2 regions of the Comamonas resistens genome follow, and region 2 is predicted to be linked to the other one. Evidence: predicted binding sites of a transcription regulator. Region 2 holds the regulator's gene; the other holds the start of a gene.
What was found. Region 2 encodes NrdR, which represses ribonucleotide reductase genes. Its sites were predicted from a motif close to CACNANATNTNGTG; they were not measured.
Positions count from the first base shown of each region.

Region 1: the regulator NrdR is predicted to act here: its motif matches at 10,218-10,231, upstream of QMY55_RS20140 (ribonucleoside-diphosphate reductase subunit alpha).

Region 1 covers NZ_CP125947.1:4,318,583-4,333,847, reverse strand. The annotation lists gene accC (acetyl-CoA carboxylase biotin carboxylase subunit) at 53-1,411, shown strand; gene prmA (50S ribosomal protein L11 methyltransferase) at 1,541-2,431, shown strand; gene QMY55_RS20160 (zinc-ribbon and DUF3426 domain-containing protein) at 2,493-3,734, shown strand; gene QMY55_RS20155 (carbohydrate kinase family protein) at 3,760-4,659, shown strand; partial or broken gene QMY55_RS20150 (hypothetical protein) at 4,769-5,458, opposite strand; gene QMY55_RS20145 (ribonucleotide-diphosphate reductase subunit beta) at 5,890-6,981, opposite strand; gene QMY55_RS20140 (ribonucleoside-diphosphate reductase subunit alpha) at 7,182-10,094, opposite strand; gene ampD (1,6-anhydro-N-acetylmuramyl-L-alanine amidase AmpD) at 10,602-11,213, opposite strand; gene QMY55_RS20130 (sigma-54-dependent transcriptional regulator) at 11,197-12,693, opposite strand; gene QMY55_RS20125 (sensor histidine kinase) at 12,699-14,489, opposite strand; gene QMY55_RS20120 (PP0621 family protein) at 14,493-14,744, opposite strand; gene QMY55_RS20115 (cytochrome C assembly family protein) at 14,741-15,265, opposite strand, start outside.
Region 2 covers NZ_CP125947.1:3,392,797-3,408,061, reverse strand. The annotation lists gene QMY55_RS15870 (hypothetical protein) at 1-147, opposite strand, end outside; gene aroC (chorismate synthase) at 255-1,352, shown strand; gene QMY55_RS15860 (bifunctional metallophosphatase/5'-nucleotidase) at 1,515-3,341, shown strand; gene nrdR (transcriptional regulator NrdR) at 3,460-3,945, opposite strand; gene glyA (serine hydroxymethyltransferase) at 3,967-5,214, opposite strand; ZMP/ZTP riboswitch at 5,249-5,405, opposite strand; gene QMY55_RS15845 (lytic transglycosylase domain-containing protein) at 5,619-6,485, opposite strand; gene QMY55_RS15840 (hypothetical protein) at 6,602-6,853, shown strand; gene QMY55_RS15835 (DUF748 domain-containing protein) at 7,396-11,265, shown strand; gene QMY55_RS15830 (DUF349 domain-containing protein) at 11,481-14,144, shown strand; tRNA gene QMY55_RS15825 (tRNA-Leu) at 14,278-14,362, opposite strand; tRNA gene QMY55_RS15820 (tRNA-Leu) at 14,506-14,590, opposite strand; tRNA gene QMY55_RS15815 (tRNA-Leu) at 14,735-14,819, opposite strand; tRNA gene QMY55_RS15810 (tRNA-Leu) at 14,962-15,046, opposite strand; tRNA gene QMY55_RS15805 (tRNA-Leu) at 15,178-15,262, opposite strand.

The DNA of each region.
Region 1 (15,265 bases), 930 kb from region 2:
TCATTGGCAGTGGCCTGCGCTGAGGCGCGGGCACCAAGCTGCGAGGAACTTCATGTTTAAGAAAATTTTGGTTGCCAATCGGGGCGAGATCGCCCTGCGCATCCAGCGCGCTTGCCGTGAGCTGGGTATCAAGGCGGTGATGGTGTATTCCGAAGCCGACCGCGATGCCAAGTACGTCAAGCTGGCCGACGAAGCCGTGTGTATCGGCCCGGCTCCATCTCCGCTGTCCTACCTGAACATGCCGGCCATCATCTCGGCCGCCGAGGTGACGGATGCGGAAGCCATTCACCCCGGTTACGGCTTCCTGGCGGAGAACGCCGACTTTGCCGAACGCGTGGAAAAGAGCGGGTTCACCTTCATTGGCCCGACTCCCGAAAACATCCGCATCATGGGCGACAAGGTGTCTGCCAAGCAGGCCATGATCAAGGCCGGCGTGCCCTGCGTGCCGGGCTCGGACGGCGAGTTGCCCGACGATCCTGCGCTGATCAAGCGCATTGCCAAGACCATTGGCTATCCTGTGATCATCAAGGCCTCTGGCGGTGGCGGTGGCCGCGGCATGCGCGTGGTGCATACCGAAGCCGCGCTGATCAATGCCGTGCAGATGACCAAGGCCGAGGCGGCTGCCGCGTTTGGCAATCCTGCCGTGTACATGGAAAAGTACCTGCAGAACCCACGTCACGTGGAAATTCAGGTGATTGCCGATACCTTCAAGAATGCCGTCTACCTGGGCGAGCGCGACTGCTCCATGCAGCGTCGCCACCAGAAGGTGATTGAGGAAGCGCCGGCTCCCGGCATTCCACGTAAGCTGATCGAGCGCATCGGTGACCGCTGCGTGGCCGCTTGCAAGAAGATCGGTTATCGCGGTGCGGGTACCTTCGAGTTCCTCTACGAGAACGGCGAGTTCTACTTCATCGAGATGAACACCCGCGTGCAGGTGGAACACCCGATCTCCGAGTTGATCACCGGTGTGGACATCGTGCGCACCCAGATCATGGTGGCCGCCGGCGAAAAGCTGCCGTTCACCCAGCGTCAGATCGAGTTCAAGGGCCATGCCATTGAATGCCGTGTGAACGCTGAAGACCCCTACAAGTTCACGCCCTCGCCTGGCCGCATCACCATGTGGCATGCCCCAGGTGGCCCCGGTGTGCGCGTGGACTCGCATGTGTACAACAATTACTTTGTGCCGCCCAACTATGACTCGATGATTGGCAAGGTCATCACGTATGGCGACACCCGCGAGCAGGCGATTGCCCGCATGCGCACCGCCTTGCTGGAGACCGTGGTGGAAGGCATCAGCACGAATATTCCGCTGCACCAGGATCTGATGGTGGATGCGAAGTTCCTCGAAGGCGGCACCAATATCCACTATCTGGAAGAGTGGCTGACACGCCGCAATCCCACCAAGCGATGAGCTGGCATTTGCCGCTTTGACTTCTCATGCTGGCCTCTGGCAACGGAGGCCAGCATTTTCGTTTTTCAGGAATAAACGGCCTGCAGCAGCGCACCCGTGCGTAGCGGCAGGCCCAGGAAAGGATTGGCCATGTACGAGCTGAGCCTGTTGTGCCCGGAGGACCGGGTCGAGACGATTAGCGATGCGCTCGATGCCCTCGATGCGCTGAGCGTGTCCGTGGAAGATGCCGACGCACAGACTGATGCCGAGCAGGCGCTGTTTGGCGAGCCTGGCATGCCTGCGCCCAAGGAAGGCTGGAATCGCAGCCGCGTGATTGCCCTGTATCCCGATGAAGCAGCCGCCACCGAAGCGCGCGATCTGCTGCTGCCGCAGGACTTCTTTGAAGGCTGCAAGATTTTGGCCGTCAAGCCTGTGCCCGAGCAGGACTGGGTGCGTCTGACGCAATCGCAGTTCGAGCCCGTGGAGATCACACCCGAGTTCTGGATCGTGCCCACCTGGCATGAACTGCCAGAGCAGGCCAAGGTCAGCATCCGTCTGGATCCCGGTCTGGCCTTTGGCACGGGCACTCACCCCACCACCCGCATGTGCCTGCGCTGGATTGCGCGTCAGCCCAAGGGCTCGCTGGGTCGTACGCTGGACTATGGCTGTGGCTCGGGCATCTTGGCCATTGGTGCTGCCAAGTTCGGTGCCTCCGACATTGATGCCGTGGATATCGACCCCGCAGCGGTGGAGTCCACCAACTACAACACCAGCGCCAACCATGTGGAAGTCAAGGCTGGCCTGCCCGAGGCAGCCGGTGGTGAGTACCAGACCGTGCTGGCCAATATTCTGGCGACGCCGCTCAAGGTGCTGGCGCCGTTGCTGTGCGGCCGTGTACAGGCTGGCGGCCATCTGGTGCTGGCCGGTATTCTGGAGCGTCAGGCGGACGAGCTCAAAGAAGCTTATGCGCCCTATGTCAAGCTGGAAGTTGCCGACAGCGAAGATGGCTGGATCCTGATGACAGCCCAGCGAGCCGCCTGATTGCGACACCATCCGTGCTCCGCCAGGTGAGCCGGTGGTTGCTGCCTACAATTGCAAACCGATGAGCCAAGTCACCCGTTGCCCCTCTTGTGGAACCCGCTTCAAAGTGGTTGCCGACCAATTGCGTATTTCGCAAGGCTGGGTGCGCTGCGGGATGTGCCAGAGCGTGTTCGATGCCTCCGAGGATTTGCAGTCCGTACCGGACGAGGTGCTGCAGTCGGCCGTGGAGCAGGCCCAGGCCGCCGAAGCATCGAAGTCCTCGGCACAGGTGCAGCCCGAGGAACCGGATGCTCCTTCTTTGGAAGCTGATGGCGCAAGTCAGGAAAGGGCTGAAAGCCGTTTCGACTTGAATTCCTCTGTACCCGCCGACGAGGCTGGCGCTGTGGTGCAGTCGGTTCCTGCAGACCTGCAAGCCGAGCCTGAGCCCGAGGTTGCGCCAGTGGCTGCAGGACTGGAGCCGGAGCCGCCCGAGTCATCGTTTATCGACCATGCCAGGCCTTTGCTGGACGAGCCTGAGGCTGTGCTGGAGGCGGTTGAAAGCACAGAGGCCTCTGTGCTCGCGCAGGCTGAGCAGGCGCCGGACGCGGCAGGCAAGTCCGTTGAAGCTTCAATCGAGACAGCGCCGGAGTCTGTGCCGGAGCAGGCCGACCCACCGGATGTCGATGCTCATGCGCAGGCGGTTTCCGTACTGCCGTCACCCGATGTGGATCAGGTGCGGCGCGAGGTCGATGCCGCACAGCCAGCCGATGATGAAGCTGCAGCCGCAAGCTCCACCGCAGCTCTGGATGAGCCTGATTTTGTACGCCAGGCCCGACGCCAGGCCTTTTGGCATTCCCGCGGCATGCGTGTGGCTCTGGTGCTGGGCAGTGTGCTGGCCGCTGGCGGCATGGCTGCGCAGTATGCGTGGCAGCAGCGCGATGCGCTGGCGGCAGAGTATCCCGCTTTGGCCCCGGTGCTGGCCAAAGCCTGCCAGGCTGCTGGTTGCGAGTTGCATGCCAGGCGCGAGATTGGCGATGTGGTGATCAGTGGCTCGGGCTTCAAGCAACTGGCGGATGCTCATCAATATCAGTGGAGCCTGACGCTGGAAAATCGCTCCGATACGCCGGTGGCCACACCCGTGGCCGAGCTGACGCTCACGGATGCACAGGACAAGCCCTTGCTGCGGCGCGTTGTGGACCTCAAGTCTCTGGGTGCTCCGGAGCAGCTGCAGCCCCGTCAGGAGTGGAGTGTGAATGTGCCAGTGCGGGTGCAGGACTTGTCTGCATCTGTGGCCGGTTACCGAGCACTGGTCTTCTACCCTTAATTCCTCATAGAAAGAGAACAACACCATGGCTGCTTTGATCTGCGGATCGCTGGCGTTTGACAACATCATGACCTTTGAAGGTCGTTTTGCGGACCAGATCCTGCCTGACCAGCTGCATATCCTCAACGTGTCATTTCTGGTGCCCACGCTGCGCCGCGACTTCGGCGGCTGCGCCGGCAACATCGCCTACAGCCTGAGGCTGCTGGGCGGCGATGCCCAGCCCATGGCCATGGTGGGCAGCGATGGCGCCGACTATGTGCAGCGCTTCAAGGATCTGGGCATCGAGACACGCCATGTGGGCCAGCTGCAGAGCACGCACACGGCGCAATGCATGATCATGACGGACCGTGACAACAACCAGATCACGGCCTTCCACCCTGGCGCAATGATGCAGGCACACGAAAACCGGATCACGGCCGAGATGGCTGCCGAGATCAAGGTCGGCATCGTGGCTCCCGATGGTCGCCAGGCCATGATCGAGCATGCGGCTCAGTTCAAGGCTGCGGGTATTCCGTTTGTCTTCGATCCGGGCCAGGGGCTGCCCATGTTCAATGGCGACGAACTGAAGGCCTTTATCGAACAGGCGGACTGGGTTGCGGTGAACGACTATGAAGGCAAGATGCTGAGCGAGCGCACGGGCCTGAGCTTCGAGCAGATTTCGCATCAGGTCAAAGGTCTCATAGTCACATTGGGCGCTGAGGGCTGCGAAGTCTGGGAGCAAGGCAAGAAGAGCCTGGTTGCATCCGTCAAGCCTGCTGCGGTGGTGGACCCCACAGGCTGTGGCGACGCCTGGCGCGGAGCCTTTTTGTTTGGCCTGGAGCGTGGCTGGGATCTGGTGCGCTGCGCCGAGCTGGGTAACCGCATGGGTGCGCTGAAGATTGCCCACCGTGGCCCGCAGAACTATCAGCTGGACTTCCAGCCTTGATGAGAATCCGCTTGCATCCCGGGCCTTGAACCGGGGGCCAGCAGAAAAAAGCCCGATCTCTCGGTAGAGAGATCGGGCTTTTTTTATGGCGAGTTGATCAGTAGATCGCTCAGGGCTTGTTGCCAGTAGGGAAGGGCCATGCAGCCTGAGGTGCCAGGCGAGTCTGAGCGACAGGTGCGGCAGCTTCAACAGCGGCTGGTGCAGGAGCTGCGGCCTTCTTGCTGGCAGCCTTCTTGGTTGCAGCTTTTGCAGGAGCGGCCTTGGCAGCAGTTGCAGCCTTCTTGGCAGGAGCGGCCTTGGCAGCAGTTGCAGCCTTCTTGGCAGGAGCGGCCTTGGCAGCAGTTGCAGCCTTCTTGGCAGGAGCGGCCTTGGCAGCAGTTGCAGCCTTCTTGGCGGGAGCGGCCTTGGCAGCCGTTGCAGCCTTCTTGGCGGGGGCGGCCTTGGCAGCCGTTGCAGCCTTCTTGGCGGGGGCGGCCTTGGCAGCCGTTGCAGCCTTCTTGGCGGGAGCGGCCTTGGCAGCAGTTGTTGCAGCCTTCTTGGCGGGAGCGGCCTTGGCAGCCGTTGCAGCCTTCTTGGCAGGAGCGGCCTTGGCAGCCGTTGCAGCCTTCTTGGCAGGAGCGGCCTTGGCAGCCGTTGCAGCCTTCTTGGCGGGAGCAGCCTTGGCAGCAGTTGCAGCCTTCTTGGCGGGCGCAGCCTTGGCAGCAGTTGCAGCCTTCTTGGCAGGAGCGGCCTTGGCAGCAGTTGCAGCCTTCTTGGCGGGAGCGGCCTTGGCAGCAGTTGCAGCCTTCTTGGCGGGAGCGGCCTTGGCAGCCGTTGCAGCCTTCTTGGCAGGAGCGGCCTTGGCAGCCGTTGCAGCCTTCTTGGCGGGAGCGGCCTTGGCAGCAGTTGCAGCCTTCTTGGGAGCAGCGGCCTTTGCTGGCGCAGCTGCCTTGGAGCTTGCGGTCTTGGTTGTCGCTGCCTTCTTCACAGCTTCAGCCTTGGGCGCGGCCGCCTTCTTGGCAGGTGTTTTTTTCTCGGTTGTGGCCTTGGCGGCCGTCTTCTTCGCAGTTGCCATCATTTTCTCCTTCGTTGATTTGCATAAGACGTCCGGCTCTTTGCAGTGCCGGACGATTCAAAGCGATGTGGAGTTACGCATCGCTAGGAACACAAATTTGCTTCACGCCAAATCTCGTTTTTTGTAGCAATGAAGTGAAGCAAGTCATGACTCGCATTGTGCCTGCTTAGAAGCAATTAATCCCAAGAAAGTGCGCCTCCGGTCTGATACTCGATCACTCGTGTCTCAAAGAAGTTACGTTCTTTCTTCAAATCGATCATTTCGCTCATCCAGGGGAAGGGATTTTCTTCACCGGGGAAAAGCTCTTCCAGACCGATCTGTGTGGCGCGGCGGTTGGCGATGTAGCGCAGATAACCCTTGAACATCGATGCGTTCATGCCCAGCACGCCGCGTGGCATGGTGTCTTCGGCATAGCGGTATTCCAGCTCCACGGCCTTCTGGAACAGAGCGGTGATTTCCTGCTTGAACTCGGCAGTCCACAAACCGGGATTTTCGAGCTTGAGCTGGTTGATCAGGTCGATGCCGAAGTTGCAGTGCATGGACTCGTCGCGCAGGATGTACTGGTACTGCTCGGCAGCGCCCGTCATCTTGTTCTGGCGGCCCAGGGCCAGGATCTGCGTGAAGCCCACGTAGAAGAACAGACCTTCCATCAGGCAGGCAAAGACGATCAGCGACTTGAGCAGAGTCTGGTCGGTTTCGTGCGTGCCGGTCTTGAAGTTGGGGTCCATGATCGCTTCGATGAAGGGGATCAGGAACTCGTCCTTGTCGCGGATGGATTGGACTTCGTTATAGGCGTTGAAGATTTCTGATTCGTCCAGGCCCAGCGATTCCACGATGTACTGGTAGGCATGGGTGTGGATGGCTTCTTCAAATGCCTGGCGCAGCAGGAACTGGCGGCACTCGGGCGCTGTGATGTGGCGGTAGGTGCCCAGCACGATGTTGTTGGCGGCCAGGGAGTCGGCCGTCACGAAGAAGCCGAGATTGCGCTTGACGATGCGGCGCTCGTCTTCGGTCAGACCGTTGGGGTCCTTCCACAGCGCGATGTCGCGCGTCATGTTCACTTCCTGCGGCATCCAGTGGTTGGCGCAGGTGGCCAGATACTTTTCCCAGGCCCACTTGTACTTGAACGGAACCAGCTGGTTCACGTCGGTCTTGGCGTTGATGATGCGCTTGTCGGCAGCATTCACGCGCTTGTGCGTGCTGGTGGACGCAGCGGCTTCGCTGCTGGGGGCGGAAGGCGCAAAAGTGTCGTCGTCAAAGCTCAGCATGAGTTATTCCTTTAAGGGAAAAGCTGGGTGCATTGAAATCAACATCCAGCCTTCTGATTTATCTATTTAGTCAATGCCAGTGAAAACTGGCGTGGCCCACGCGAGAGACATCGAGCAAGGGCCGCCCCGCAGCGAGGATGTCGTCCCCCTCCCGTAGAGAGAGGGGGAAGGCGCAAAGCGCCTCAGGGGGTGTTTGCCAATTATTGGCAAGCCTCGCAACCAGGATCGTCGATCGCGCAGAACTTGATGTCCGTGGCGGGTGCCTGGGCACGGGCAGCGGCGGCAGCGGCTTCCAGTGCGCTCACTGCAGGCTTGGCCGCAGGGGCTACCGAAGCGGCAGGAGCACCGGAGGACACGGCGTTCAGCACACGGCTTTGCACGGTGGACTTCTCGATATTGGTGGCGCTGGTGGTGCGCAGGTAGTAGGTGGTCTTCAGACCGCGCAGCCAGGCCAGCATATAGGTGTCGTGCAGCTTCTTGCCCGAGGCACCGGCCATGTAGATGTTCAGGCTCTGGGCCTGGTCGATCCACTTCTGGCGGCGCGAGGCGGCTTCCACCAGCCATTCGGGCGCGACTTCGAACGCCGTGGCGTAAAGATTCTTGATCTCTTGCGGCACGCGGTCGATGGCACGCAGCGAGCCGTCGAAATGCTTGAGATCCATGACCATCACGTCGTCCCACAGGCCCAGGCGCTTCAGGTCGCGCACCAGGTACTGGTTGATGACGGTGAATTCGCCCGACAGATTGGACTTCACGGACAGGTTGCCGAACGAAGGTTCGATCGAGGCATCCACGCCCACGATGTTGGAGATGGTGGCGGTGGGCGCAATGGCCACGCAGTTGCTGTTGCGCATGCCGTCCTTGGCGATCTTGGCGCGCAGGGCATCCCAGTCCAGCTTGGCGGAGCGGTCCACTTCCACATAACCGCCGCGGGCCTTTTCCAGCAGCTTCAGGGTGTCGGGGGGCAGGATGCCCTGATCCCACAGCGAGCCCTTGAAGGTGGAGTAGGTGCCGCGCTCCTTGGCCAGCTCGGTCGAAGCCCAGTAGGCGTAGTAGCAGATGGCTTCCATGGATTCGTCGGCGAATTCCACGGCGCCCTGGCTGGCGTAGGCCGTGCGCATTTCATAGAGCGCGTCCTGGAAGCCCATCAGGCCCATGCCCACGGGGCGGTGGCGCAGATTGGAGTCCTTGGCCTTTTGCACGGCGTAGTAGTTGATGTCGATCACGTTGTCCAGCATGCGCATGGCCGTGTTCACGGTCTTGCGCAGCTTGTCGTGGTCGATCTGGCCGTCCTTGATGTGGCGCGACAGATTGACCGAGCCCAGGTTGCAGACCGCGGTTTCGGTGTCGCTGGTGTTCAGCGTGATTTCGGTGCACAGATTGGACGAGTGCACCACGCCCACATGCTGCTGGGGCGAACGGATGTTGCAAGGATCCTTGAAGGTGATCCAGGGATGGCCGGTCTCGAACAGCATCGAGAGCATCTTGCGCCACAGATCCACGGCAGGCACGCGCTTGAACAGCTTGAGCTCGCCCTTGTCGGCCTTGGCTTCGTAGGCGGTGTAGGCCTTTTCGAAGGCTTCGCCGTACAGATCGTGCAGGTCGGGAGTGTCGGCGGGTGAGAACAGCGTCCAGTCACCCTTTTCCATCACGCGCTTCATGAACAGGTCGGGAATCCAGTTCGCCGTGTTCATGTCGTGGGTGCGGCGGCGATCGTCGCCGGTGTTCTTGCGCAGCTCGAGGAATTCCTCGATGTCCAGGTGCCAGGATTCCAGGTAGGTGCAGACCGCGCCCTTGCGCTTGCCGCCCTGGTTCACGGCCACGGCCGTGTCGTTGACCACCTTGAGGAAGGGAACCACGCCTTGCGATTCGCCGTTCGTGCCCTTGATGCGCGAGCCCAGGGCGCGCACACGGGTCCAGTCGTTGCCCAGGCCGCCAGCAAACTTGGACAGCAGCGCGTTTTCCTTGATGGATTCGTAGATGCCGTCCAGGTCGTCGGGCACGGTGGTCAGGTAGCAGGAAGACAGCTGCGAACGCAGCGTGCCGCTGTTGAACAGCGTGGGGGTGGACGACATGAAGTCGAACGAAGACAGCAGCTCGTAGAACTCGATGGCGCGGGCATTGCGGTCCTGCTCCTGCAGCGCCAGGCCCATGGCCACGCGCATGAAGAAGGACTGGGGCAGTTCGATGCGCGTCTTGCGCACATGGAGGAAGTAGCGGTCGTACAGGGTCTGCAGACCCAGGTAGTCGAACTGCTGGTCGCGGTCGGCCTTCAGGGCCTTGGCCAGACGGGGCAGGTCGTAGTTCAGCAGCTCGGGGTTGAGCAGCTCGTTGTCCACGCCCTTCTGGATGAAGCCGGGGAAGTAGTTGGCATAGGCGGCCTGCATTTCGGCAGGTGCCACATCGCGGCCCATGACTTCGCGCACGATGGTGTGCAGCAGCAGACGGGCCGTGACATAGGTGTAGTCGGGATCTTTTTCGATCAGCGTGCGGGCCGCCAGGATGGAAGCCTTGAACACTTCTTCGATAGGCACGCCGTCATACAGATTGCGCAGCGTCTCGGTCACGATGGGCGCGGACTGGATGTCGGCATTCAGATTGCGGCAGGCCGATGCTATCAGCGACTGCAGGCGTTCCTGATCCAGGGGCACGCGCTGGCCGTTATCGGTCACCTGCAGGGCGGGCTTGGCAGCGGCTGCTGCGGCAGCGGCCACGGCGGCCTTTTTCTGCTCGGCACGCTCCTGGTTGCGGGCCTCGCGGTACAGCACATAGGCACGGGCCACGTCCTGGTGGCCGCCGCGCATCAGGCCCAGCTCGACCTGGTCCTGGATGTCCTCGATGTGGAAGGTACCGCCGTTGGGGCGCGAGCGCTGCAGAGCGCGAACCACGCCTTCGGTCAATTCGTTGACGGTATCGCGCACGCTGGCGGAGGCTGCACCCTGTGCGCCGCGCACAGCCAGAAATGCCTTGGTCAGGGCCACGGCGATTTTCTGGGGGGCGAAGGAAACCACGTCACCGCTGCGGCGGATGACCTGGTAGCTGTCGGACTGGGAGGAAGAATTGGCTGCGCTGTCGGGCGCGGCAGAAGACAGTGGGTTCAACGCTTCTTGCATAAGTTTCCTCTGGTTCAAATGGTGGATAGGCAGACAAAGGCCTGCACGCTAAGCAGGCCAGCAAACAAACGATTCGGCGCCGGGTTTGCACACAGTTTGCACAGGGTGTGCACAACTTGTAAACACTATATGTGGGGTCTGAGGCGCTCTAAAACACTACCGGTAGTGTATCGCTCTTCAATCTGGCCGACCTGATGAAACTACTGAAACGGACATTTCTGCAGCCGCTTGACAGCTTCGGAAATGACCTCATCCCGCATGAATAAAGGCTTGTGGCGGGGTTGCGAAGCAGCTGATTCCGCACGGGAAATATGTAAAAAATTTGCGTGTTTGATGCAGGCGACAGTTGTTGCAGGTGCGCATTGACATGCGGGCGCGGGGCTTGGGTTATGAAGTGGCGGTCATGATGCTCTCAAAATGTGAGCTTGGGGCGCCAGTCTGCAGCCGGCTGTAGCAAGTATTGGCGTTGGGGCCGCTGGTTGAGTTGCGGAAGACGCTATGAAAACTTCAGACCGCAGGCGCAGGAAGTTCCCAGGTCCGGGTGCCTGGGGCACCGCCCAGTTGCTGCTGCAGCCTGGGCCAGTCAAAGCCGGGGCCGGGGTCCTGCTTGCGTCCTGGGGCAATGTGCTCGTGCCCGGCAATGTAGTGCACCGGGTACTCGGCGGCTATGGCTTCGCAGAGCCGTTGCAGGGCCTGGTATTGCGGCGCTTCAAAGCGCAGTCCCTCCAGGCCTTCCAGCTCGATGCCGATGGAGTCATCGTTGCAGCGATCGCGTCCCCGCCACTGGCTCACGCCCGCATGCCAGGCGCGATCGTCGCAGCTGACGAACTGCCAGATCTCGCCCTGGCGCGTGATGAAAAAATGTGAGGAAACTTCCAGGCCGCGAATGCCCTGGTAGTAGGGATGGGCATCCCAGTCCAGTTGATTGGTGAACAGCTGCTGAACGGCGCCTGTGCCGTATTGGCCCGGGGGCAGGCTGATGGAGTGGATGACCACCAGATCGATGACCGCGCCTTGCGGGCGTAGGCCGAAATTGGGCGAGGGCAACTGCTGCGCGGGTTGCCACCAACCGGCTTGCCATGCCGTCTGGCTGCCGGATGGCTCAGGCATTGTCGCCATGGTGCTTGTTTCCTTCCGAGGGCAGGTCGATGCCTAGGCGTTCAATGCGGTAGCGAATCTGGCGCAGGCTTATGCCCAGGCGGGTGGCGGTGGCGGTGCGGTTGAAGCCGTTGTCTTGCAGGGCCTGCACCAGAATGTTGCGCTCTTTTTCATCGAGCCAGGCCTGCAGGTCCTGGGGCAGCTCGGCTGGTGTGTCGGCCGTTGCGGCTTGCGGTGGTTTTGGCGCAAGCGTGGATGACGAGGGCTGGTTGGAGAGTGTTGCCTCGCACGACTCCATGGACGGCGGCAGGCGCAGCGGCCCTTCGTCACCCAAGGCAATGGCGCGATGCAGCACGTTTTCCAGCTCGCGCACATTGCCCGGCAGCTCCAGCTGGGCAATCTGGGCCAGGCTGGTTTCGTCGAGCTCGGGGGTGTGCAGGCCTGATTCATGGGCCAGCTTGGCCAGCAGCGCGCGGCAGAGGTCGGGCAGGTCGCCGCGACGCTCGCGCAGGGCCGGCAGGGCGATCTCGATCACATTGAGGCGATAGAACAGGTCCTGGCGGAACTGTCCGGCCTGAACCTGCGCAGCCAGGTCGCGGTGGGTGGCACTGACGATGCGCACATCGACGGCCTCCTCCTGCGTGCTGCCCAGGGAGCGGATCTTGCGTTCCTGAATCGCGCGCAGCAGCTTGGCCTGCATGGCCAGCGGCAGATCACCGATCTCGTCCAGAAACAAGGTGCCGCCCTGGGCGGCCTGGAAATAGCCGGGCCTGTCCTGAGTGGCGCCGGTGTACGAGCCCTTGCGTGCACCGAAGAATTCGGCTTCGAGCAGGTTCTCGGGAATGGCGCCGCAGTTGACGGCAACCAGAGGCCCATCGGCGCGCTGGCTGCAGGCGTGCAGCGCACGGGCTACCAGTTCCTTGCCTGTACCCGATTCGCCGTGGACCAGCACAGGTGCCATGCCCTTGGCAACCTTGGCAATGCGCTGCTTGACGCCTTGCATGGCAGGGGATTCGCCGACCAGAGCCTTCAAGGCCGCATCGCCCTGCAAGGGGCGGCTGTTTGCGGCATCCACTGCCATGCTAGGTGCGACACCGGGTGTGGGAACGGCGCCTATACCCTGAATGGCGGAAGCGACCACCTGGCGGAACTGTCGCAGATCCACAGGCTTGGTCAGGTAATCAAAAGCCCCGGCACGCAGAGCATCGACCGCGTTCTCGGCAGAACCGTAGGCGGTCATGACGATGCAGCGTTCGGGCCGGGCCTGCTCGCGCAGCTGCAGCAGCAGCTCCATACCGGTGCCATCGGGCAGGCGCATATCGCTGATCATCACGTCAAAGCGCCTGCTCAGCAGCAACTGCGCCGCGTCCTGTACCGAGCCTGCCGTTTCCACGCGATAACCCTCGCGCAGCAGGGTCAGCTCATAGAGCGTGCGCAGATCGGGCTCGTCGTCCACGACCAGGATGCTGGCGGAGGTAGGGGGTGTGGGCAAGGAATTCACGAGGCTTACACCATGATCGAATCAAACAGAGGGCGGTTGGTGGGTTCGGCCGGGCCGCTGCGCAGGCTGACGATGAATGCATTGCCAGCGACTCCGTTGCGGCTCAGGCGCTGATAGCTGATGCTGGCGCCGTAGCGCTGGCACAGTTCACGGCAGATATACAGGCCCAGGCCGCTGGAGCGACTTTGCGATGAAAAAAACGGCTCGAACAGATGGCGTTGCACGCTGGGCTCCAGCGGCGCGCCATCGCTCCAGACCATGAACCAGCTGCTGTCCTGCAGCGGTGCATATTGGGTCTGCAGCTCATCGCAGCCATGGCCGCTGACCAGTTGCAGGCTGGCCGGATGGCTGGCATTGCTGCGGTGCCGCTGGGCATTGTCCAGCAAGTTGATGAGCACGCGGCGCAGGTGTTCCTCGTCAAAGACGATATGGCGGGCAGGAGCATTGAGCTGCAGCAACAGTTGGCGATGTGGCGAAGTCTGGCTTTGCCACTCCTGGCTGCTGAGGGCCAGCTGGGTGTCCAGAGCCAGTGCTTGCGCGGGGCTTGTGTCGCTACCCTGTTGCACGCGGGCAATGTTGAGAATCTCCTCGGCAATGCGGGCCAGTCTGTCTGCGTTCTGGCCCACGATGCGGCACAGCTGCTGCTGGGTGGGTTGGCTGCTCAGGTCTTCGGCCAGCAGCGCATTGGCCTGGGTGATGGCCGCCAGAGGGTTGCGGATTTCATGGGCCACGGCGGCCGACATGCGCCCCATGGAGGCCAGTTTTTCGGTGCGCATCTGGGCTTCCATCTCGCGCAGATCGTGCAGAAACATCACGCACAGTGAATGGCTGACCGATGGGCCGGGGGGGCTGTTCAGGTAAGAGGTCTCGACCTCGGTCACCCGGGCGCGTACATCCAGGCCCGTGGTGGTGCCCTGTTCATTGGCTTGCAGATGAACGGTGACAGACAGGGGGCGCGCATGGGAGAAAGTGGTTTGAACAACCTCGGTCAGCGGCTGCCACCACGGCTGTGTCTGCAGAGAGAAGTTCTGCGCATGCAGCTCCGGCAAGCCCAGCAAGCGCAGTGCTGCGGGGTTGGCTTGCACGACCTGCAGGCTGGAATCCACCACCAGCACACCATCCGAGAGGTGGTTGATGACCAGGGTGTTGACCTGCTCCTGGGTCTTGGTGCGTACCTGGTTGTAGAGCGCTGCCGCACGCTCGCGTCGCACCCGCTTGGCCAGCTCGTGTGTGAGATAGGCCACGCAGAAATAGCCAGCGCAGGAAAACGCCGTCTGATAGTAGGCCTGAGCGGTGTCGCTGAAACCGTGGGACTGCTGCCAGAAGGTATAGCCCAGCATCAACAGCGTCACGGCAGCCGTCGTGCCAAAGGCCAGCATCAGTCCGCCCAGGGCGGAGGAAATCAGAATCGGAATGGCCAGCAAGGCCGTGTAGTTCAGCGAGCCCGCCTGCAAAAGCTGCAGCAGAAAGATCACGACAATGTCCACGCCGATGACGGGAAGCCATTGCATGCCTGCGCTTGGCGCGGGAAGGTGGCGTCCCGCCATCAGGCGCATGATCAGCGTCAGTGCCAGATAAGTGATGCAGACCAGCCAGACCAGGGGAGAGCTGATTTTCTGCAACTGCAGATGTAGGGTCTGCAGCAGCAGCAGGGCGACTGCCAACAGCACGCGCCCGCTCAGAAAAGCCTGCCAGAGACGGACAAACGGCGCTTTCAGATTGGCGTCTGCCTGACGGTTGATGGCCGATTCCAGCGGAATCAGCGTGTGTTGCCAGTCGGAGGAGGGCTCTGCCATGTGTCAACGGCTGTTGGGGTCTTGGGCGGCCAGATGGCGATGCTCCGCGCTGCAGTAGAGCCGGCCCTGGGCATCGGCCACTGTATCTGTTTGGGGCAGGTGCAGGCCGCAGTATGTGCACTCCACCATGGATTGCGGCTTGCTGAGTGCGGTGGAAGGGTTGGTGGAGGTGGTGGAAGAGCCATGCACACGGCGCTTTTTGCGCCAGATGCCTATGGCAATCGCCACGACCAGCATTACCAGCAAATACTTCATGCCGTGCGCCCCAGCAGGACTTCCACGACAAAGCGCGACCCCACATACGCCAGCAGCAGCAAAGCAGCCCCTATGTAGAGCACGCGTACCGCGCTCTGGCCACGCCAGCCAAAGCGCTTGCGGCCAAACAGCAGCACGGCAAACGTGATCCAGGACAGCAGAGAGAACACGGACTTGTGGTTCCACACCCAGCTGCGACCGTAGAGCTGTTCACCGAACAGCCAGCCTGCAGCCAGTGTGGCCGTGAGCAGCAAAAAGCCCGCGCCCACGAAGCGGAACGTCAATCGCTCCAGTGTCAGCAGTGGCAAGCCGCCATCATGGTCGGCCCCCAGGCGCATCTGGCGCTCGGCATGGCCCATCAGCGCTGCATGAACCACGGCCGCGGCAAACAGTCCGTAGGACGCAATGCCCAAGGCCAAGTGCAGTGGCAGCCAGGCCGATGCGTTGACATGCAGGGGCGTGCCGGGAAAGATCACGGCCAGCAGCACGGCCACGCTGCCCATGATGGACAGCGGCCAGCG
Region 2 (15,265 bases):
CACCATCATGCTGATGACGGCCTTGCCATAGCCGCAGGCATACTGGCCTGCGCAGCGCGAGGGGGCGAATTCGTTGAACAGCAGGCCGCCAATACCGCCCACGACGATGGACAGCAAGGCAGAGGCCAGTACAAACAGCAGCTTCATGCCAGCAACTGTAGATGGCTGGGCAAACGGCAGTCAACGCAGTGCAACCCGAATTGCCAGGACCGGCCTGTGCAGGCGGGCTGTCACTTCAACGATAATCTCTGTCCATGAGCGGCAATACCTTTGGCACAATTTTCACGGTTACCAATTTTGGTGAATCCCACGGCCCGGCCATCGGCTGTGTGATTGACGGTTGCCCTCCGGGCATGGAGCTGAGCGAGGCAGACATCCAGTTCGATCTGGATCGCCGCCGCCCCGGCACCAGCAAGTTCGTGACCCAGCGCAACGAACCCGATGCGGTGGAAATCCTCTCCGGCGTCTACGAAGGCAAGACCACGGGTACGCCGATTGCGCTGCTGATCCGCAATACCGACCAGCGTAGCAAGGACTACTCGAACATTGCCCAGAGCTTTCGCCCTGGCCATGCTGACTATGCCTATTTCCAGAAATACGGCATCCGCGACCCGCGCGGCGGCGGCCGCTCTTCGGCACGCCTGACGGCGCCCACGGTGGCCGCGGGTGCCGTGGCCAAGAAGTGGCTCAAGCAAAAGTTCGGCACCGAGTTCCGCGCCTGTATGACCCAGATCGGCGATCTGTCCATAGGCTTCGAGAGCTGGGAGCATGTGCAGAGCAACCCGTTTTTCGCGCCTGTGGCCGATGTGAGCCGCTTCGAGGAATACATGGAGCAGCTGCGCAAGAGCGGCGACTCCTGCGGCGCGGCGCTGCGTGTGAATGCCAGCAACATGCCTGTAGGCCTGGGCCAACCCCTGTATGACCGCCTGGACGCCGACATCGCCTACGCCATGATGGGTCTGAATGCGGTCAAGGCCGTGGAGATCGGCGCAGGCTTTGACAGCGTGACCCAGCGCGGCACCACGCATGGCGATTCGCTGAGCCCCGAGGGTTTCCGCAGCAACAACGCGGGCGGTATCGTGGGCGGCATTAGCACGGGGCAGGATCTGGAAGTGCGTATTGGCATCAAGCCCACCAGCTCCATCATCACACCGCGTGAGTCCATAGACGTGCACGGCCAGAGCACCGAAGTCATCACCAAAGGCCGGCACGACCCCTGCGTGGGCATTCGCGCCGCGCCGATTGCCGAGGCACTGCTGGCGCTGGTGGTCATGGACCACGCACTGCGCCACCGGGCCCAGTGTGGCGATGTGGACTCCGGCCTCAAGCCCATTCCTGCATCGGCGGCCTGACCGGTGCCCTGACCCGGTTCCCTTGGCCGGGACTTGCGCAAACAAGGATGCACAAGGAGCGTTCCCATAGGGAAGATTTCTTGCCTGAACTTGATTTGCGCAAATCGTGTTGACATCAGGCAGACTGCTTTGTGCAGTACAACCTCGGCTCAGGAGAGTTCGATGGTGGTAGCAATTTCTCAAACGATTCAACGCCAGCCCCGCGCCAGCTCGCCAGGCTGGCGTTGTGCTTTGCGTGGCCTGGGCATGGCCTTGCTGGCGCTGGGGCTGAGTTCTTGCGGCGGAGGCAGCGTCGTGCGCCCGGCCAGCATGCAGATCACGCTGTTGGGCTTCAATGACTTTCACGGCAATCTGGAGCCGCCCAAGCAGGCCGTGATTGCGCAGGATGCCCAGGGCCGCAATGTCAGCGTGCCTGCGGGCGGCGCTGCCTATATGGCCCAGGCCATTGCCGAACGTCGAGCAGCCAACCGCCATGTGGCGCTGGTCACGGCTGGGGACATGATTGGAGCCTCACCCATTGTGTCGTCGCTGTTTCTCGATGAGCCGACCATCGAAGCGCTGAATTTGATGAAGGTGGACTTTGCTGCCACCGGCAATCATGAATACGACCAGGGCTATGCAGAGCTGCTGCGCATGCAGGGCGGCGGCTGCGAAAAATTCACGAGCAAACAGCCTTGTCAGCTCAGCAAGCCCTTCAAGGGCGCGGATTTTCAGTATCTGGCGGCCAATACGCTTCGCAACGACGGCCAGCCGCTGTTTCCTGCGATGGGCGTGAAGTTCTTCGAGCAGGATGGTTTGCGCATAGGTGTGGGCTTTATCGGCATGACGCTCAGGAACACACCGCATATGGTGCGTCCCAGCGGGGTCAAGGGCTTGACGTTCACGGGTGAGGCGCTGACCGCCAACGCGCTGATCCCGCAGTTGCGGGCCCAGGGCGCGGATGTCATCGTGGTGCTGATTCATGAGGGCGGGGCCACCACCTCAGGCTTGCAGGACGATAGCTGCAAGGGCCTGTCCGGGGATATCGTGCCCATCCTGGAGCAGCTTTCCAGCGAGGTGGATGTGGTGATCTCCGGCCACACCCATCGCTCCTATCTCTGCGACTACGCCAAGGTGGATGCGCGCAAACCATTTTTGCTGACCAGCGCCGGTTTGTACGGGACCTTGCTGACCGAGGTGCAGCTCACCGTCGATGCCAAGACCCGCCGCGTATCGCACCGCTCTGCACGCCAGAACATTGTGCAGGGCGAGCCGTTTACCGCCAGCTCGGGCCCGGTGGCGCTGCAGCGCGAATTTCCCGTCTATGCGGCCGATGCGGAGGTCGCCCAACTGGTGGCACGCTACAAGGCCGCGGCCCAGCCCTTGGCCGAAGCCAGCGTGGGGCGGCTGGCAGCGGCCGCCAGCCGCGTGCTGCAGGCCAATGGTGAAAGCGTGATGGGTCGCATGGTGGCGGACTCCATACTGGCGGCCACTCAGGACGAGACGGCAGGCGGTGCGCAACTGGCCTTGATGAACTCCGGGGGCGTGCGCGCTGATCTGGTGCCGGCGGCCGACGGCAGCGTGAACTACGGGCAGCTTTTCAGCGTTCAGCCTTTTGGCAACACGCTGATGGTGATGAGTCTGACGGGCGCGCAGCTGCATCAGGCACTGGAGCAGCAGTTCGCCAGCGGCACCAACACCGTCGATGCGCCGCGCATTCTGCAGGTCTCTTCGGGCTTCAGCTATCGCTTTGATCGCAGCCAGCCTGCGGGGCAGCGCGTGAGCGAGATGCGTCTGAATGGGCAGTTGCTAGCTCCTGCCCAGAGCTATCGCGTCGGCATGCAAAGCTATCTGGGCACAGGCGGCGATAACTTCAGTGTCTTCACTGAGGGCAAGGACGTGGTAGGCGGGATGCTGGATCTGGATGCGCTGGTGGCATATATACGCGCACAAAGCCAGCATGGTCCCATGCTGCTACCTTTGCAGGAGCGCATAGCGCGCATTCACTAATGATTTCTGCTGAAAATGAATTCAATACCTAGGCAGGAGTGACGCCAAATGCTCTTGATTTGAGAGCGTTTGCATTGAGGATGAAAAAAGCCACCCTGAAGGTGGCTTTTTTTGTTTCTCACTGGGGAGTCGGCTTGGACTTGGCCCTGGTCTTTGGGGTGCGGACCTCATCCATGATGCTCTTGAAGTCGTCCACATCCTCGAAGCTGCGATACACGCTGGCAAAGCGGATATAGCCGACCTTGTCCAGACCTTTGAGCTCATCCATCACCAGCTCGCCCAGGCGGCTGGAATCGATCTCGCGCTGGCCCAGATTGAGCAAACGGTCTTCGATGCGGTCTATGGCCTCGTCGATGAGTTCGGTGCTCACAGGGCGCTTGCGCAGGGCGATCTGAAAAGACCCCTGCAGCTTGGCGCGTTCGTACTCGATGCGCCTGCCGTCCTTCTTGACGATGGTGGGCAGGCTGACTTCGGGGCGCTCATAGGTGGTGAAGCGCTTGTCGCAGCCGCCACAGCGGCGGCGGCGGCGAATGAAGCCCCCATCCTCGGACTCGCGGGTTTCGACCACTTGCGTGTCCGGATTGCTGCAAAAGGGGCACTTCATGGTCGGGCCGCGCGTCCTGTCTTACTTGCTGTAGACGGGGAACTTGGCCGTCAGCTCAGCCACCTTGGCACGCACGGCGGCCAGGTTGGCTTCGTCTTCGGGCTTGTCCAGCACATCGGCCACGAGGTTGGCGGTGAGGCGGGTCTCTTCCTCGCCGAAACCGCGAGTGGTCATGGCGGGAGTGCCGATGCGGATGCCGCTGGTCACGAAAGGCTTTTCGGGGTCGTTGGGGATGGCGTTCTTGTTCACGGTGATGTGAGCCAGACCCAGGGCCGCTTCGGCAGCCTTGCCCGTGATGCCCTTGGCGCGCAGGTCCACCAGCATGACGTGGCTCTCGGTGCGGCCGGAAACGATACGCAGACCACGCTCGGTCAGGGTCTCGGCGAACACCTTGGCATTCTTGACCACTTGTTCCTGGTAGGCCTTGAACTCGGGGGTCAGGGCTTCCTTGAAAGCCACGGCCTTGCCGGCGATCACGTGCATCAGAGGGCCGCCTTGCAGGCCGGGGAAGATGGCGCTGTTGATGGCCTTCTCGTGCTCGGCCTTCATCAGGATCACGCCGCCACGAGGACCGCGCAGGCTCTTGTGGGTGGTGGTGGTGACCACGTCGGCGTGGGGTACGGGGTTGGGGTACACGCCTGCGGCGATCAGGCCGGCATAGTGGGCCATGTCCACCCAGAAGATGGCGCCGACTTCCTTGGCGATCTTGGCAAAGCGCTCGAAGTCGATGCGCAGGGCATAGGCCGAGGCGCCAGCCACGATGATGCGGGGCTTGTGCTCGCGAGCCAGCTCTTCGAGCTTGTCGTAGTCGATGGCTTCGTCAGCGTTCAGACCATAGGAGACGGCCTTGAACCACTTGCCCGACATATTCAGCGCCATGCCGTGGGTCAGGTGACCGCCTTCGGCCAAGCTCATGCCCAGGATGGTGTCGCCGGGCTTGGCAAAAGCCATCAGCACGGCCTGGTTGGCCTGCGAGCCGGAATTGGGTTGCACGTTGGCAGCTTCGGCGCCAAAGACTTGCTTGATGCGGTCGATGGCCAGCTGTTCGACCACGTCCACATGCTCGCAGCCACCGTAGTAGCGCTTGCCTGGATAGCCTTCGGCGTACTTGTTGGTCAGTTGCGAGCCCTGGGCTTCCATCACGGCGGGCGAGCAGTAGTTCTCGCTGGCGATCAGCTCGATGTGCTCTTGCTGGCGATGGTTTTCAGCCTGGATGGCGGCAAACAGTTCGGGGTCGACTTTCTCGACGGTATCGGTGCGTTGAAACATGGCAGTCCTGTGAACTAGATATTCCCTTGAAGCCAAGGGCTGCCCAGGCGAACGGCTGAAACGCTTGAGGGTTGCAATCGCTGCGACCTTGGGCGGTACGCTCCCCGGTGGTTCACAGACCTTGCAGTCTGCTGGTTTCCACGTCAGCGGCAGCCGGTTGGCAGCGCCTATCGCCAGTTGCGTACATCCGCTAGTGTAGCTGAGCTGACGGAGGGCTGAAGCCGGACGCGGCTTTTCCTGTATTCCGGCGGCACCATGAGAAATGACAACCCACGCTTGCCCATTGGATGTGGCTGCTGCTCATCCGAGTGCTCCTAGGCTGCTCCGGAGTTTCCATCTTGGGGCGGTCCGGCAACAAAAAAAGCTGGCAATGGCCAGCTTGAAATTGATTGGAGGTTCCGAGCTTAGAGCTTGGGGTCGGCCAGAGCCACTTGCTCGGCATGCGACACCGTGGTGGTGGCTGCGGCAGTGGTTGTCGCTGCAGGCTTGGCTGCAGGTGTGCTGGCCTTGGCTGTCATCACGGAGCTGCTGCGCAGGCCAGCGGCCATGCGCAGGCGCTGATGTTCGGCCAGCACCTTGGCCGCATAGCCGCCATCACTTTCCAGATTGGCTGCACCCACGTAGTACTTGAGCCCGCCCTCGATGGAGCCGGCGCGTGCGATGCATTCCTTGAGCACTTTCACGCCGACCTTCAGATTGGTCACGGGGTCAAATGCCGCGTGCTGGCCACCAAAGGTCTCGTACTTGTCGGTGTGAACCTTGGTCATGACCTGCATCAGGCCTTGCGCGCCCACCGAACTTTGAGCAAAGGGGTTGAAGCTCGACTCTATGGCCATGATGGCCAGGATCAGCGTGGGGTCGAGCTGATTGGCCTTGCCCTGGACATAGGCTTCGCTGACCAGTGCCGCGATAGGCTCCGGAGCCACGCGGTACTTCTTGCTGAGCCAGTAGGCCACGGCCGCCTGCTCCTTGGGCAGGTTCTTGGGGTTGACCGCAGTAGCCCGGTCGCTGGCCGCCAGCATCATGCTGGTGGCTTGAGGCTCTTCAATTTCTTCGACTTCTGCAACAGGCGCATGGCGGGCATCAAGCCACTGGCGCAGCTGGGACTCGCCAGCCAGACGCAGATCGGGGCGGGAAATCAAAATCAGGGCCGAGATGGCCACGGCCAAGCCCAGGAGGGCAAAACCGTTGTGGGTAAGAGCAAGAAAACCGTGAGCCGTCTTATGGCCCAACGTTCGCACGGTGGCGATGAATTTTCCTGACGCTGACATAGCTAGTCCTTTCTGGAGGGGTCACCCGAGTGCGGCAGTGCAACCAGCATGGTTGCTGCAGCGAGGACGACAGCCTCGATGAGGTGTTGCTGCGGGCCGATTAAAAGGCGCCTGCCATGTGGGTGTCAGGCGCCATCGGTCTGCTCAGTCGTGAGGCAGCGGAAACAAAAAATGGCTCATTTCGAGCGGTGGCGGATTCTAGAAGTGCGCTAAATAAACAGTCAATACTATTGATTGAAATCAATATTCATTTTGGAAATATTAAAACTGTATGTATGTACAGATTGCTTGCAATGAAGCAGCAGGAAATGATGGCTTCTCGCTGTGTGTACGCTAACTTCGTTAGTTTTGTCATCAAGCCGAAATAAAGTGCAAAAAAGTTGGTAACCCTTTACAAGCACGGTTATAGTGAATCTGCCTGCAAGTCGCAGGTGTATGCCAACGGAAAGGAAAAGCAAACTCTCGCCAGGACTCTGTGTTTCAGATTTTTGGCAGTTGCTCGTTATCTTCGCTGCGGCACTTAAGGGAGCAATCTGTTGCTTCCAGCGGCAAGGACCACACCCTCCTTGATCCGCGAAAAACGGCCTGGTCTGGTACCAGCCGTAAAGCCCGGAAGTCGGCTCTGACCACTTCCGGGCTTTGTCATTTCTGGGCTCAAAATGCCGACGCTTTTTGCCCCTGGTGTTTGTGGATTGTTTGCATTCCCAGGCCCGGTTTGGCCTTGTTTTTGATCAGGAGCGGCGCTGGCTGACGCAGACTTCTCCCAGGAGATGAGAGTGCCCTCTATATATAGAGCAATGCAAGGAGGCGACACGGCTCTGTACGGAGTAAAGTGACATCCTGCTCATCGCCAGTCCAAGCACCCGAAGGCCTAGGGAAGCCTTCGAGTTTCGTTCCAAGAAAAACACATATGTCATTGTTCACATCGAACCGCTGGTTGCGCCGGTTGATCTGGTCTGTTTTGGCCGTCTTGCTGTTATGGCTGCTGCTCTGGGCTATCGTGCCTTCAGTATCCAAAAGTCAACTGGAAAAACAGGCGTCCGCAAAGCTGGGGCGCGGCGTGCATGTGGGCAAGGTGGAATTTGCACCATGGTCCATGGCGGTCACCATTCATGATCTGGTGATTGATAAAGCTATAAAAAAAGTAGCTGATGGCGTAGATCCACAAAGCGCTGAAGGGCAAAAGGATTTGCAGTCTGCCGCCGAGCCGCAACTGGAAATCAAGCGCATTTTTGTCGATGCCAGTGCTCAATCCATCTTCCGTCTGGCACCGGTGCTGGATGCCATCGAGGTCGATGCCCCTGTGGTGCGTCTGACGCAGTACTCGCTGGGCAAGCTGGACATCGACGATGTGATCGCCAAGCTCTCCGAGCACAAGGACGAAGAGCCTTCCAGGCCCATGAATTTCGCGCTCTACAACATCGCTTTGCGCGATGGGCGTGTGGAGCTCAATGATGAGTCCGTGCGGCGCAAGCATGAGCTCAAGGATCTGCAGCTGGGCATTCCTTTCATCAGCAATCTGGAGTCCAAGCGCGAAATCAAGGTCCTGCCGCATCTGGCTTTCGACCTCAATGGCAGCAAGTTCGAGTCCAGCGGCGAGAGCACGCCGTTTGCCGACAGCCGCCAGACGACCATGACGCTCAAGTGGGACCAGATCGACCTCACTCCCTACCTCGGCTATGTGCCGGCCAGTGTGCCTGTCAGGCCCTTGTCCGGTGTGCTTGATACGGATTTGCAGATCAGCTTCGAGCAAAAGGAGCAAGCGGTTGTTGGCGTGAACGGCAAGCTGGAACTGTCTGGTGTGGAACTGCAGGATCGCCAGCATGCCCCTTTGCTGAAGTTCGAGTCGTTGCAGCTGCAGCTGGCCGATGTGCGACCGTTGCAAAACCAGATCACGCTGGAGTCTGTACGTTGGGTCAAGCCCGAGATTTTTGCCAGCCGTGATGCGCAAGGCGTCATCAACTGGCTGGGCTTGGGTGCCTCTGCTCAGGCTGAGCGCGCTGAAGTTGCTGATAAGCCGGTCAAGGCCGAGGGGAATGCCTCGACCGAGGTTCAAAAGCCTGCCCAGGCATTGGCTGTCCATGTGCGCCAGTTCGATGTGGATGAAGCTACGGTCCGTTGGCGGGATGAGGCTACGGGTGCAGCTCCTGCGGCTTTGACTCTGGCGCCTTTGGCCGTGCAGGTCAAGAACGTGCGCTGGCCCATGAGCGAGCCGCTTGATCTGGACTTGAAGGCCCGGTTGCATTCTGGCGAGCAAGCCAAGGAAGAGGGGGCTGCGACTCTGACGGTGGAAGGTCAGGCAACCCCTAAGGACGGCAAGCTTGATATCAAGTTGCAGCAATTGCCGCTGCAGTGGGTGCAACCATATATAGAGGCGCATTTCAAACCTCAGCTCAGTGCCATGCTGCAGGCGGATGCCCGGGTCGGCTGGAGCGAGGCTGGTGTGGTCGCCGAGGTGAAGGAGTTCACCGCAGACAAGCTGCAGGTGCAGGACAAGCAAGCTCCGGTTTCGGTCGATCAGATCAAGCTGGCGGGCGCTCATATAGATGTAGCTCAGCAACTGGTGCAGCTGGAGTCGCTGGAGGTGCAAAAGCCCCAGTTGGCGGCATTGCGTGATGCGCAAGGTCACTGGATGTACGAGCGTTGGCTGCCTCAGGCCAAGGGTGGAAAAAGCACCAAGGCTGCGGCCAAGGCTGGCCAGGAAAAGCCCTGGAATGTGAAGCTTGCAGGACTGGCGGTGGACGGCGGCTCAGTGCGCTTCAGCGATGCGGCTCCTGTGCAAGGACAAAGTGCTCAGCCCGTGGAGCTGGATGTGAGTGCGCTGCGCGTGCGACTGGGGGCATTTGAGCCTTTGGCCGCGAAAGCTGCGCCCAGCCCGCTGGAAGTGTCTGCGCGTTTGGGTGCTGGCCGTCGTGTGAAGGCCGGTAGTATCAATTTCCGTGGTCAGCTGGGGCTGACTCCCCTGTCTGCTCAAGGTCAGCTGCAGGCGCAGGCTGTGCCGCTGCACGCGTTTGAGCCTTATTTCGGGCACAAGCTCAATGTGAACCTCGTGCGTGCGGACGGCAACTTCCGCGGCAAGCTCAACTATCTTGCCCAACCAAGGGGACCGCAGCTCAGCGTGCTTGGTGATGTGGAGCTGACCGATCTGCGTGTGCGCTCCACCCTGGCTGCGCCCGTACGTGAAGAAACCGACAAGCCAGTCACTGCCAAGGGGGCGCTCACAGCGGTGCTCAACGACTCCACTGCAGAGCGTGCCAAGGCCTTGTCGGAGCGCACGGGTCTGGGGCTGGGCGACGATCTGCTGGCCTGGAAGACCCTGGCCGTGCGCGGGCTTGACCTGAATCTGCGCCCGCAGCAACCGCTGCGTGTGAGCGTGCGAGAGACGGCGCTCAGCGATTTCTTTGCTCGTGTCATCGTGCAGCGCAATGGACGTATCAATCTGCAGGACATTTTGAAGACGGAGAAGTCCGAGCAGTCCGTGGCCCAGAACGAGCAGGCCAATGCCCAGGCTGCGGCAGGCGAAAAGCCTGCAGTGGTAAAAGCGCCCGAGCCTGCCAAGGCAGAAGACAGCGGCCCCGCTCCCGTCATCAACGTCGGCCCGATCGTGCTGACGGGGGGCAAGGTGCAGTTTTCCGACTACTTCATTCAGCCCAACTACTCGGCGGATCTGAGTCAGCTCAATGGCCGCTTGAGTGCGTTTTCGTCCCAGCCTCCGCAAGGTCAGGCCGAGCCTCAGATGGCCGATCTGGAAATCAAGGGCAGGGCACAGGGCACGGCGACGCTGGATATCAGTGGCAAGGTCAACCCCCTGGCCAAGCCTCTGGCGCTTGATGTGCGCGCGCAGATGAATGACCTGGAGTTGTCGCCGCTGTCGCCTTACTCCATCAAATACGCGGGCTATGGCATCGAGCGCGGCAAGCTCTATATGGATGTCAACTACAAGGTGCAGCCCGATGGGCAGCTGACAGCATCCAACAAGCTGGTGTTGCGTCAGCTGACCTTTGGTGACAAGGTCGAAGGTGCGCCAGCATCGCTGCCCGTCAAGCTGGCCGTGGCCTTGCTGTCCGACCGCAATGGCGTGATAGATCTGGATGTGCCATTGAGCGGCTCGCTCAATGACCCCCAGTTCCGCCTGGCTCCCATCATCTTCAAGGTGATAGGCAACATCATCATGAAGGCTGTGACGGCGCCGTTTGCGCTGCTGTCAGGCGCTTTCTCGGGTGGTGATGAATCGGGTGCCGTGAACTTTGCGCCAGGTAGTGCCCAGCTCGATGCCAAGGCCAAGGATCAACTGAGCAAGATCGTCAAGGCGCTCAACGACCGTCCTGCGCTCAAGATGACTGTTGCGGGAGAGTCGCGCGAAGCGGAAGACAAGGAAGCGTGGAAGGCTGTGGAGCTCGATCGTCTGCTGCTGGCAGAAAAGCGCCGCAAAAATCTGCGCGAAGGCAAGAACGCCGAAGACATCACCGAGTTCAGCGAGGCCGAGCGGCCTGCATTGCTCAAGGCGGTCTATGGCCGTGCTGACATCAAAAAGCCCCGCAATATGGTCGGAATGGCCAAGGATCTGCCTGCCGATCAGATGAAGGAGCTGCTGGTGGCCAGCATCAAGGTGCCTGATGACGCCATGCGTGAGCTGGCCCTGGCGCGCGGTGTGGCAGTCAGAGACTATCTGGCGACACAGAATCTGCCGCTGGAGCGTCTGTTCCTTGGCGCTCCGAAGCTGGATGTACAGGACAAGGACTGGACTCCGCGCGCCCAACTGAGCCTGTCTGCGCAGTGATCGAAGGTGCGCGCAGCGCACCTTGATTTCGCCTTTTTTGGCTTGTCTTCAAATAAAGGCGAAAATAGCGCTTTGCCCAGGTGCTTTGGCATCTGGTCTTGAGCTTGCGATGCCTGCCCTCAGATGGGTTGGCACGGGCCGGTTGCAGCGATTTCTGCAAAGGCTGACAAGCATTTTTTGACCCCTACATGACCTCTATCTCTCCTAGCAGCACCATGTCTGATGCATCTGAAGTAAGCCCGGCCTCTGCCAAGAATTCTGAGCAACATCCGCTGGATGCGCTGACGGGTGGTGCTTTTTCTGCCGAAACCTCGGGTGATCGCGCCGCGCGCATCCGTGATTGGCTGACCACTCAACCCTCGGTTGAGCAACTCCAGGAAGTCCACAAGGAACTCAATGGCCGCGACAAGAGCGCGGCCCGCGCCGTGCGCGAGCGCCTGGACGAAATCCGCCGTACCGAAAACCAGGAAAAGATTTCCGTGGAATGGGCCGAGAAGGCTCAGACCCTGCTGGCTGCCGTGCCTTTCGACGCTGCTGCAGCTGCGGCCTGGCAGCGTGATGCTGCGAAGGCGGGCGCCGCACTGTCGCGCGAGCCGCTGTCGCAGTTCAAGGTGCAATTGGTCGAGCGTGTGAAGGCCGTGGAAGATCTGCAACACCGCACCCAGGTGCAGCGTGAAGTGGCACTGCTGCTGGCGCAACGCATCGAAGTACTGTCCACCAAGTCCTGGAAGGATGCCAAGGCGGTTCTCGAAGCCCTGGGCGCTGACGTGGCCCGCTGGCAGGAGCAGGCCAAGGATCTGACCGGAGATGCCAGCTGGAGCAGCGTGGACGGTCGTTTCCCTCCTCAATTGGAAGCAGCATCGGCGCAGCTGGCGCTGGTTTGGGAGGCTTTCCAGTCCGCGCTGGCGCAGACCGAAGCTGCTGCTGCAGACGACGCCGCACCTCTACCCACGGTGCCTGTCTGGGCCGATGAAATTCGCGTGGCCCGTGGCCTGCCACCTGAGGCAGCGCCTGTGGAAGCCGTCAAGCCCGCTGCCCGTGCAGCTGCTGCAGGTCGCGGCAAGCCTTCGCCAGAGCAAGTGGAAGCTGCCAAGGCTGCCTTGGGTCAGGCTTTGCAGGCACTGAAGGAAGAAACGGCGGCTGGTAACAGCAAGGCCGGTTCTGCTGCTGTGCAAGCTCTGCGCGCTGCCATCAAGACGCATGGCCGTTTTGTCGAAGAGGCCCTGGTCGCAGAAGTGCACGAAGCCCTGCTGGCTGCGGGTGAAGCCGACGGCTGGCAGCGTCAGAATGCAGACAAGCTGCGTGAAGAGCTGGTGGCCAAGGCCGAAGCTTTGCTCAACCGTCCCGAAGGTCAGGCTCTGGGTGGTCGCAAGATTCAGGAAACCCTGCGCAGCCTGCGCGAGCAGTGGAAGCAAGCCGACCAGGGCGCCATGGCCAACCACGCTCTGTGGAAGAAGTTTGACGAGGCCTGCAACGCTGCCTACAAGGTGGTCGAGTCCTGGCACGACAAGATCCGCCAGGACAGCACGCAGGCCAAGGCCCAGCGCATGGCTCTGATCGAAGAGATCAAGGCCTGGGCTGCAGAGCATTCGGCCAGCCAGGACTGGAAGACCATGCTGCGCGCACTGCGCCAGTTTGGTGAGCGCTGGCGTGAAAGCGGTCATATCGGCGAAAAGCTGTTTGCCGAGCTGCAACCGCTGTTCAAGCAAGCCATGGCTGCTGCCGAGGCTCCTTTGCAGGCTGCGCAAAAAGCCAGCCTGGACCGCCGCCACGCCATGATCGACGAGGCTGTGACGCTGGGTGCGGCTGCCAGCCTGCGCATCGACGCAGTCAAGGCATTGCAGCAGCGCTGGCAGGCCGAGGCGCAAGGCGTGCCCCTCGATCGCAAGCATGAGCAAAAGCTCTGGGATGCTTTCCGCAAGCCGCTGGATGAAGCCTTCAACCGCAAGAGTGTCGATCGCGGCTCGCGCGGTCTGGTCGTGGAGCTGTCCGAGCATGACCGCCGTGTGCTGGAGGCCTCCCAGGCTGTGGAAGTCGCCAACGCAAGCGGCGATGCGCAGAAAATCCGTACCGCGTTGGCCGAGCTGGAAGCTGCCATGAAGGCGCAACCTGTGGCGGAAAAATCTGATGAAAATCAGGCTCAAGCCCAGGAAAATCAAGCGCAAGCTGCTCCTGAAGCAGAAGCGGCTGCTGAGGCTCCTGCAGCCAAACCAGCGCGCCCTGTGGTGGCTGTGCGCGGTGACGACCGCCCCGGTGCGAAGAAGGAAGCTGCTCCTGTGGCTGGTGCTCGTCCTGGTGATCGCAGGGACGGTGGGCGTGGCCGCGATGCAGCGCGTGGAGATCGCGGTGGTCGCGATGGCCGTGATAGCAGTCGTGACATGGGGCGCGGTCGTCGTGAATTTGGCCGTGAAGAGCGTGGTCCGCGTCTGGCAGATCCTGCTTTCCGTGCTCAGCGTGACGCGATGGAGCATGCTCAGGAAGCTTTGCGCAAGCTGGCGGCCCAAGCCCATGGCGAGGCCCTGACCCAGCTCATGGGGGCATGGCAGGCTCGTGATGCAGAGCAGATGCCTTCGGCCCAGCAACTGGGTGGAAAGGTGACGGCACCTGTGCGCTCCTCCTGGAGCAATGCCATTGCTGCAGCTCCCAAGGGTGATGCTGCCGAAGCGCTGCTGCGTCTTGAAATGGCAGCCGATGTGCATACGCCTGCCGACCAGCTGGCAGCCCGTCGTGCATTGCAACTGCAGATGCTGACCCGCCGCAACGATCCATCGCCTCAGCAAACCTGGGGTCAGGATGTGGCCGTCGTGCTGGCAAGCAGCAGCGATGAAGCCTCGGCTCGCCGCCTGCAGTCTGCGCTCAAACAGCTGCTGCGCAAATAAGCGTTCCGGCAAACTAGAAAAGGGAGTCGCAAGACTCCCTTTTTTTGTACCTGGATTGTTCGTATGGAGGCTGAGAGGGTAGATGGGAGAAACGAAAAAGCCGCTGCATTTGCATGCAACGGCTTGTCGTATTTGGTGCCCAGAAGAGGACTCGAACCTCCACGGAGTTACCCGCTAGTACCTGAAACTAGTGCGTCTACCAATTCCGCCACCTGGGCTCTCAGGATGAGATGAATTATATAGCGGCCAACGCAGTGTTCTGGCGAGTTGGGGCAATTTCTGCAAAGTTTTTTGAGAGGCTGAGAGGGGGATGGGAGAAACGAAAAAGCCGCTGCATTTGCATGCAACGGCTTGTCGTATTTGGTGCCCAGAAGAGGACTCGAACCTCCACGGAGTTACCCGCTAGTACCTGAAACTAGTGCGTCTACCAATTCCGCCACCTGGGCTCTCAGGATGGGATGAATTATATAGCGGCCAACGCAGTGTTCTGGCGGGTTGGCGCAATTTTTGCAAAGTTTTTTTGAGGGGTCTAGAGGGTAGTGGGAGAAACGAAAAAGCCGCTGCATTTGCATGCAACGGCTTGTCGTGTTTGGTGCCCAGAAGAGGACTCGAACCTCCACGGAGTTACCCGCTAGTACCTGAAACTAGTGCGTCTACCAATTCCGCCACCTGGGCTCTCAGGATGGGATGAATTATATAGCGGCCAATGCAGTGTTCTGGCGAGTTGGCGCAATTTCTGCAAAGTTTTTGAGAGGCCGAGAGAGTGGCGGGGGAAACGAAAAAGCCGTTGCATTTGCATGCAACGGCTTGTCGTGTTTGGTGCCCAGAAGAGGACTCGAACCTCCACGGAGTTACCCGCTAGTACCTGAAACTAGTGCGTCTACCAATTCCGCCACCTGGGCTTTCAGGGAAGATTTGAATTATAGCGTAAATTCAAACTTCAATTTTCAAGAGATGCCAACAGGGCCAAAACATTCCAATTGTCAGAATGTTTCCCCAGTTCATCGAAACCTTGTTGGGTTGTCGTTAAACTTGGTGCCCAGGAGAGGACTCGAACCTCCACGGAGTTACCCGCTAGTACCTGAAACTAGTGCGTCTACCAATTCCGCCACCTGGGCATC